DNA from 2 places in the Pseudomonas sp. SMSB3 genome. Region 1 is predicted to be linked to the other one. Evidence: predicted binding sites of a transcription regulator. Region 1 holds the regulator's gene; the other holds the start of a gene.
What was found. Region 1 encodes sigma-54, which starts transcription at its own class of promoters, with help from an activator protein. Its sites were predicted from a motif close to ANTGGCATNNANNTTGCTNT; they were not measured.
Positions count from the first base shown of each region.

Region 2: flgB (flagellar basal body rod protein FlgB) is a predicted target of sigma-54. The motif match lies at 2,404-2,423, and genes of this name have one in related genera.

Region 1 is NZ_JBKGGV010000001.1:311,667-316,077, forward strand. It holds gene rapZ (RNase adapter RapZ) at 1-40, opposite strand, end outside; gene ptsN (PTS IIA-like nitrogen regulatory protein PtsN) at 43-507, opposite strand; gene hpf (ribosome hibernation-promoting factor, HPF/YfiA family) at 520-828, opposite strand; gene ACLEJW_RS01435 (RNA polymerase factor sigma-54) at 907-2,400, opposite strand; gene lptB (LPS export ABC transporter ATP-binding protein) at 2,574-3,299, opposite strand; gene lptA (lipopolysaccharide transport periplasmic protein LptA) at 3,300-3,824, opposite strand; gene lptC (LPS export ABC transporter periplasmic protein LptC) at 3,811-4,383, opposite strand; gene ACLEJW_RS01455 (KdsC family phosphatase) at 4,392-4,411, opposite strand, start outside.
Region 2 is NZ_JBKGGV010000021.1:19,405-23,815, reverse strand. It holds gene flgE (flagellar hook protein FlgE) at 1-747, opposite strand, end outside; gene flgD (flagellar hook assembly protein FlgD) at 779-1,486, opposite strand; gene flgC (flagellar basal body rod protein FlgC) at 1,502-1,945, opposite strand; gene flgB (flagellar basal body rod protein FlgB) at 1,949-2,356, opposite strand; partial or broken gene ACLEJW_RS22295 (T6SS immunity protein Tdi1 domain-containing protein) at 2,631-3,048, shown strand; gene cheR (protein-glutamate O-methyltransferase CheR) at 3,193-4,020, opposite strand; gene ACLEJW_RS22285 (chemotaxis protein CheV) at 4,073-4,411, opposite strand, start outside.

The DNA.
Region 1 (4,411 bases):
TGCCGGAGCCGGACCGGCCGCTAACGATGATCAGGCGCATGTTCAGTGCTCGTTCTGTGCGTCCAGGACAACCTGGTACAGGGCCTCGCTGCTGTCGGCGGCACGCAGGCGATCACGAACCTCCTTGCGATCGAGCATGCTGGCGATCTGGCGCAGCAGTTCAAGATGGGCATCGGTGGCGGCTTCCGGGACCAAGAGGACGAAGAGCAAATCCACCGGGGCGCCATCGATGGCGTCATAGTCGATCGGCGCATCCAGGTGCATCAGAGCGCTGACAGGGGAGGAACAGCCTTCGAGTCGGCAGTGGGGAATGGCAATGCCATTGCCAAAGCCGGTAGAGCCCAGTTTCTCGCGCGCGATGAGCTTTTCGAAGACATCTTGCATGACAAGCTCGGGCACTTGCTCGGCAATGACGGTGGCGACCTTTTCCAGGGCGCGCTTCTTGCTGCCGCCCGGCACGTTCACCAGGGAACGGCCGGGGGTCAGGATGGTTTCAAGTCGGATCATGGATGAGAGGGATCAGCGGGCAGCTGCACCTTGCAGCAGGCTTTGCTGTTTTTCCTTGTGTTTTTTCAGTTGGCGGTCGAGCTTGTCGGCCAAGGCATCGATGGCTGCATACATGTCTTCGTGTTCCGCGTTGGCAACCACTTCGCCGCCGGGAATCTGCAGGGTCGCCTCGACCTTCTGCTGCAATTTCTCGACTTTCATGATGACCTGCACGTTGGTGATCTTGTCGAAGTGACTCTCCACCCTGGCAAGCTTCTCGAGCACGTAATCGCGCAGCGGCTGGGTGACTTCTACATGCTGTCCACTGATATTGACTTGCATACAGCTTCTCCTTTATTGCCCGTGCATAAAGGGGCAGGTGTTGCACCTACCCCACAAACGCTGTGGCACACCCAGGGGCTACATCAGTCGCTTGCGCTCGCTCGACGGTGCGATGCCGAGGGACTCGCGGTACTTGGCGACGGTGCGACGGGCGACCTGGATGCCTTGTGCCTCCAGTAAACCAGCGATCTTGCTGTCACTCAATGGCTTTTTCTGATTTTCCGCTGCAACCAGTTTCTTGATGATCGCGCGGATCGCCGTGGACGAGCATTCGCCGCCCTCGGCGGTACTGACGTGGCTGGAGAAAAAGTATTTCAGTTCGTAGATGCCGCGTGGCGTGTGCATGTACTTCTGGGTGGTGACCCGCGAGATGGTCGACTCATGCATGCCCACCGCTTCGGCGATGTCGTGCAGCACCAGGGGCTTCATCGCTTCGTCACCGTGATCGAGGAAGCCGCGCTGGTGTTCGACGATCTGGGTGGCCACCTTCATCAGGGTCTCGTTGCGGCTTTGCAGGCTCTTGATGAACCAGCGCGCCTCCTGCAGCTGGTTGCGCATGAAGGTGTTGTCGGCGCTGGTGTCGGCCCGGCGCACGAAGCCCGCATACTGCGCGTTGACGCGCAGGCGCGGAATCGCTTCCTGGTTCAGCTCGACCAGCCAGCGGTCGCTGTCCTTGCGCACGATGACGTCCGGCACCACGTACTCAGGCTCGCTCGATTCGATCTGCGAGCCGGGGCGGGGATTGAGGCTCTGTACCAGCTCGATGACCTGGCGCAGCTCATCTTCCTTGAGCTTCATGCGGCGCATCAGCTGGCTGTAGTCGCGGCTGCCGAGCAGGTCGATGAAATCGCTGACCAGGCGCTGGGCCTCAGCCAACCATGGCGTGTTGTGCGGCAGCTGGCGCAGTTGCAGCAGCAGGCACTCGCCCAGGTTGCGCGCGCCGACGCCGGCGGGCTCGAACTGCTGGATACGGTGCAGCACGGCTTCGACTTCGTCGAGCTCGATGTCGAGTTCAGGGTCGAAGCCTGCGCAAATTTCCTCGAGGGTATCTTCCAGGTAGCCCTGGCCGTTGATGCTATCGATCAGGGTAACTGCGATCAGCCGATCGGTATCGGACATCGGTGCCAGGTTGAGCTGCCACAGCAGGTGGCTTTGCAGGCTTTCGCCGGCCGAGGTGCGGGTGGTGAAATCCCACTCATCGTCATCGTTGCTGGGCAGGCTGCTGGCGCTGGTCTGGTAGATGTCTTCCCAGGCGGTGTCGACGGGTAGCTCGTTGGGGATTCGCTCGTTCCACTCACCGTCTTCGAGGCTTTCAGCGCTGGTGCTGCTTTCCTGGAAGCTGCTCTCTTGAGTCTCGGCGACCGGCTTGTTCTCGGCGTTGTCGGCCATCGGGTCGCTATTGTCGAAGTCGTCGCCGTCTTCCTGGCGCTCGAGCATCGGATTGGACTCCAGCGCTTCCTGGATCTCCTGCTGGAGGTCCAGTGTGGACAGCTGGAGGAGGCGAATGGCCTGTTGCAACTGCGGGGTCATCGTCAGTTGCTGGCCCATTTTTAGGACGAGCGATGGTTTCATGGCTGGGGCTTAATACCTTGTTCGCCGGCGCGCATGCGCCATCCACTACACGAGGGCGCCGGAGCGCCAAATTCAAGCAAGTTTTATGCCTCAAATTGTAGCGTTTGCCTAGAGCACCGTAACAACTTAAGCCCAGCAGGGCGAGCTTGCCAGTGCTCCCGGCAGGTCTGGATTCAGAGTCGGAACTCGTGGCCCAGGTAGACTTCCTTGACCAGGTCGTTGGCCAGGATGGTCTCGGCGTCGCCCTCGGCGATCAGACGACCGTCGTTGACGATATAGGCCGTTTCGCAGATATCCAACGTCTCGCGGACGTTGTGGTCGGTGATCAATACACCGATTCCCTTGGCCTTGAGGTGGTGGATGATCTGCTTGATGTCGCCAACCGAAATCGGGTCGACACCGGCAAAGGGTTCGTCGAGCAGGATGAACTTCGGCGCGGTGGCCAGGGCGCGGGCAATCTCGACGCGGCGGCGCTCACCACCGGACAGGCTCATGCCAAGGTTGTCGCGGATATGGCTGATGTGGAATTCCTGCAGCAGGCTTTCCAGCTCTTTGCGCCGGCCTTCACGGTCGAGTTCCTTGCGCGTTTCGAGGATCGCCATGATGTTGTCGGCCACCGACAGCTTGCGGAAGATCGACGCTTCCTGTGGCAGGTAACCGATCCCGGCACGTGCACGGCCATGCATGGGCTGGTGGCTGACGTCGAGATTGTCGATCAGGACGCGTCCCTGATCGGCCTGGACCAGGCCCACGATCATGTAGAAGCAGGTGGTCTTGCCGGCGCCGTTGGGGCCGAGCAGGCCAACGATCTGCCCGCTGTCGATCGACAGGCTGACATCACGCACAACCTGGCGCCCCTTGTAGCTCTTGGCCAGGTGCTGGGCTTTGAGGGTTGCCATTTACTCGGCCTTCTTCTTCGGCTGGATCACCATGTCGATACGCTGACGTGGCTGCGTCACGTTACCACCGCGACCTGCGGTCGCCACCTGGGTCTTGGTGTTGTAGACGATCTTCTCGCCTTCGGTGGTGTTGCCTTCGTTCTCGACCTTGGCGCGGTCGGTGAGGATAACCGTGTCTTTTTGCGCCTGGTACTGGATGGTCACGGCCCAGCCTTTCATCTTCTCTGGCTTGGCGGTGCTCTGCTGCTGTTCGAAGTAGGCCAGGTTGCCCACCGATGTCACCACGTCGATGTCGCCGTTGGCGGCACGGGTCATGGTCACGGTATTGCCTTTGATCATCATCGAGCCCTGGGTGATGATCACATCGCCGGTGTAGGTCGCCACGCCTTGCTTGTCGTCCAGGTGCGCGTTGTCGGCCTGGATACGAATAGGCTGGTCACGGTCGGTCGGCAGGGCGAAGGCGCTCGCGCTTCCCAGTGCTGCGCTCAGGCTGAGCAAAAGGGGGAGGGTTTTAACGAGCCTCATACTGTCCTCTTACGTTAGAGAGCAAGTCCATCTTGCCTTCTTTCAAATACGCTTTCATTCCCTTGCCCGTGGTTGTACCACCGGCGCCGTCGATTCTAACGGCTTGCTCGGTCTGCGCATATTGCTTCTGTGGGAATACGGTCATGCGCGAGCTGGTGATGACCATTTCGCGCTGCTTTTCATCGGTACGCTGGACCCGCACGTTGTCGATCAACTCGACCTCGGAGCCGTCGGGGTTGACCTCGGCGCGCAGGCTTTGCACGTGCCACGGGAATTCGGTACCGCGATACATGTGCAGGTCAGGGGTCGTCACCAGTGTGACCTCGGTGGCCTTGAGGTGTTCGACCTTGTCTGCAGTCATTTCATATTGCAGCTTGCCGTCGGGCAGGTACTGCACGCTGTGGGCGTTGATCGCATAGTAGTCGATCGCGCTTTCATCGACCTGTGCCACCGGCTGGTCGAGGAAGCTCTCTGGGCTGACATTCCAGTAGCCGATGGCCGCCAGCAGTGCGGCGATCACCGCGAGCAACGCAATGTTGCGGGCTTTTTTGCTGAACATGGGCAACCTTACAGGTAGTTGGCGTTGG
Region 2 (4,411 bases), on a different contig from region 1:
GTCGGAGTTGAAGGTCATCGACGCTTCCAGCGGCGCGCTGCTGGTCGGGTCCATGGGGTTGCGGCCATCGACCAGGGTGTACATGGTCCACTGGTTCGTACCGGTCTTGCGGTAGAACTGCTCCATGGTGTGCTCGTTGCCCTGGCTGTCGTACACCTTGGTCGGGAAGGACTTGGTGTAGGTGGTGTCATCGGCCGGATCGAAGGTCGGGCCGGCTGGCGTACCGCCTGGCAGGGGAATGATGGTCGCTTCGGAATTGAGGTTGATGCCCTGGTCGATCAGGCTGGTGGCCTTGGGCGCCAGCGACGAGGTGTCGATCTTCAGGTCAGTCAGCACGCCGCGCTTGATGTTGCCGTTTTCATCGGCAGCGTAGCCCTGCAGGCGCAGGCCATCGGAGGTGACGACGAAGTTGTCCTTGCTGTTCTGGAAGGCGCCGGCACGGGTGTAGACGCGCGCACCGTTGTCCGAGAGCACGAAGAAGCCCTGGCCCTGGATGCCCATGTCCAGCACGTTGCCGGTGTTGTTGACGTCACCCTGGCTGAACTGCTGGGAGATCGCCGCCAGGCGCACGCCGTTACCGACCTGGTTCTTGCCCACGCCCAGGCGGTTGGCGCCGGCGTAGACATCGGCGAACTCGGCGCGCGAGGACTTGAAGCCGGTGGTGTTGACGTTGGCGATGTTGTTGCCGGTGACGTCGAGTTGCTTGTTGGCTGCGTACAGACCGCTAAGGCCGATATTGAAAGACATGCTGTTGCTCCTTGTTGCCGTTCTGTCGGCCTTAGATACCGATGGTTTGGACGTCGGACAGGGACACTTTGCCCACCCCTGCCAGGTTCAGCACCATCTCGCCGGTGCTGTTGAAACTTACGCTGGTGACCTTGGCCGGCAGCAGGGTGTTCATCTGCACGGCCTTGCCATCGACGGTGGTGGTGGCGGTGAAGGTGTAGGTGCCTGGGTCGACTTTCTCGCCCTTGTCGTTGGTGCCGTCCCAGATGAAATCGCCGTAGCCGGCTTTCTGCTCGCCAAGCTCGATGGTCTTGACCGTGTTGCCGTCCTTGTCGGTGATGGTGATCTTCGCCTCGGAGGTGTTCTGCGGCACCACGAACTGGGCATTGAAGCTGCTGCTGGTGTCGACCACGGCCTTGTCGTTCTGCACGATCACCGAGCGCCCGGCCAGAGAGGAGGCTTGCAGCGCCTGGGACGAGGCCATGGCGCTGGTAATGGCGCTGACCGACTGGTTGAGCGAAGTGATGCCTTCGAGGCTGCTGAACTGCGCCAGCTGGGCGACGAATTCGCTGTTGTCCTGTGGATCCAGCGGGTTCTGGTGTTGCATCTGGGTGACCAGCAACTGCAGGAACGCATCCTTGCCCAGCGCCTGGCCACCGGTGGCGGCGTTGGTCGAGGACTTGTTCTGCGAGCCTGACTTGACGCCGGAGTTGGCGATCACGTCGTTAAGGTTGACACCGCTACTGCTGTCGACTGCCATGGTTCGGATTCCTTATCACTGACCCAGGGTCAGGACCTTCTGCATCATGTTCTTGGCGGTGTTCATCAGCTCGGCGTTGGTCTGGAACGCACGGCTGGCAGAGATCATGTCAGCCATCTCTTCGACCACGTTGACGTTGGGGTAGTAGACGTAGCCGTCCTTGTTCGCCGCCGGATGGTTGGGCTCGTACCGCGCCTCCAGCGTGCTCTGGTCTTCGACGATGCCTTGCACCTGCACGCCCTGCCCGGCCTGGCCCTGGTCTTCGAACAGCGACTGGCCGACGCCGGCCTGGGCATTCTGGAAGGTGGTGGCGAACACCGGGTGACGGGCGCGGTAGGTCTGGTCGATGCTCGAAGAGACGGTCTCGGCGTTGGCGATGTTGGAGGCGACGGTGTTGAGGCGGGTGTTCTGCGCGCTCATGCCACTGCCGGCAATGTTGAAAACACTGGAAAGGGACATGGATTACTCTCCGCGCAGGGCCGACACCAGCCCTTTGAATTTGCTGTTGAGCAGGGTGAAGCTGGCCTGGAAGCCGATGGCGTTTTCCGTGTAGTTGGACTGCTCGATGTGGGCGTCCACGGTGTTCTGGTCGATCGACGGCTGGGTCGGCACCCGGTACTGCATGCTGTCATCGGCCATCGCCAGGCCTTCGGCCTCTATATGGCGGCTGTTGGTGCGGTCCATGGCGAAGCGGCCGTTCTGCTGCTTCTGGCTTTCGGCGGCGAGTACCGACGAGAAGTCCATGTCACGCGCCTTGTAGTTGGGGGTATCGGCATTGGCGATATTGTTGGCCAGTACTTCAGCGCGCTGCGCACGAAAGCCCAGGGCCTTTTCATGAATGCCTAGCGCCTTGTCAAAACTGATGCTCATGTCGGGAAAACCTTCGAAGGTAGGCCGCAATGGTCGTTGGCCAATCTTTAGCAAGGGCTGTGCCAGATTTGCGAAGGCGCGGAATTGCTGGGCTGCAGGGAGCCCGGCAGCGACCGGATGCCAGAAAAGCGGCAAAGTGCTTCCGCCTTGAGGAGCAAAAGCGGCAAATAGCGGGCGGCCACGGCGGCAAAGCAAAAAATTGACGGCAGTGACGGATGAGCCCTGGGCCATTTGATGCAACCAAGCATGACCACCGGCCGAGGAACAGCGGTCTTGGCTCGAAGATACGGCACTCGAACATCAAGACGCTTATCATCTCATCGCTAGAAGCGCTTTCGGCGACCTTTACCTATGGAGGGAAAACCGGCGCGTCGGTCACACTATCAAGCGTGAGTGCTCACTATAGCTTCCATCGCGACTGCTTAACAAAAGAAGAGCTCGAGACGGAGCTCCAAGGCTTTATCCTTTCTGCACGAGTCGAGCCCAACGATTTCAACGATCTGTTCAAGCCGGCCTTGAAAGAACTGGGCCAGCTCAACCATGACGAGATGTACGGTTTTTTCCCTGCCCTCATGCTGGGCGGCTCGGATCAACTCAAGTTCTTGAAGAACGTCAGCGCCGCAGAGCATTTGATCTTCCTTTCCCAATTCACAGACCTGGAGCCGTATTTTTTCTTCGAAGTACCGACATGAGCAAGGCTTCCATGCTCTCGCACTCGGTGCCGCTGGCAGCAGCAGCACGCAAGGCAGAACGTGGTGTACAACCCAACCTCGAATGCCGCCAGCGCGGCGCTCGAGGGGGTGGGCATGTCAGCGCAAACCAGGCCCACCTGCCGCTCACTTGGCCTGGTAAATGATCCCCGGGCTGCACTGGACCATCTGGTAATGGTCGGGCAACCCGTTCAGCGCCTCGGAGGCACCGAGGAACAGGTAACCGCCCGGCTTCAAAGTGCTGTGGATACGCATCAGGATGTCCTTCTTGACCTGGGCCGAGAAGTAGATCAGCACGTTGCGGCAGAACACGATGTCGAACTTGCCGAGGCTGGCGTAGCTGTCGAGCAGGTTGAAGGAGCGGAACTCGACACGGCTGCGGATCGCCGGCTTGACCGCCCAGCGGCCGGGGCCCTTGGTGTCGAAGTAGCGCTGCAGGCGCTCCTGGGACAGGCCGCGAGCGATTGCCAGGCTGTCGTATTCGCCAGTTTTGCAGTTGGTCAGCATCGACCCGGACAGGTCGGTGGCGACGATCTGTGCGCCCATCTTCAGTTGGCCAAGGTTGCTGCGCTCGAATTCATCGATGGCCATCGAGATCGAATACGGCTCCTGGCCCGAGGAGCAGGCAGCCGACCACATGCGCAGGCGCTGGCCCGGGTTGTTGCGGATGAACTCGGGGATGACCTTGTTCTTCAGCACCTCGAAGGGATAGGTGTCGCGAAACCACAGGGTCTCGTTGGTGGTCATGGCATCGACCACCTGCTCGCGCAAGCCGCTGCGCGGTTGGGTCTGGATGCGCTGCACCAGCTCGCCGAGGCTCTTGATGCCCTGCTGTTCCATGAGCTTGTTGAGACGGCTGGAGACCAGGTACTGCTTATTTTCGCCCAGCAGGATGCCACAGGCTTTTTCCAGGAAGACCCTGAACTGTTCGAATTCCAAATTACCCGTAGACACTGCTGCCGCCTCTTTTCAATCAGTGGTGCCGGGGCGCACTGCCCCGGCCGCCTCAATGCGTTGCCTTGATCCGATCGACCACCCGTTGGGCCAGGTCGTCCGGCTTGAACTTGGCCAGGAAGTCATCGGCCCCGACCTTCTTCACCATCGCCTGGTTGAATACCCCAGACAGCGAAGTATGCAGGCAGATGTGCAATTTTTGCATGCGTGGATCGCTGCGGATCGCCGCTGTCAGGGTATAGCCGTCCATCTCCGGCATCTCAATGTCGGAGATCATCATCAGAAACTCCTCTTCAGGCTTCTTGCCGTCGTCCACCAACTTGCGCAGGTAGTCCAGGGCCTGACGACCGTCGTTGAGCGCCACCACCTCGACCCCCACCGTCTGCAGGCA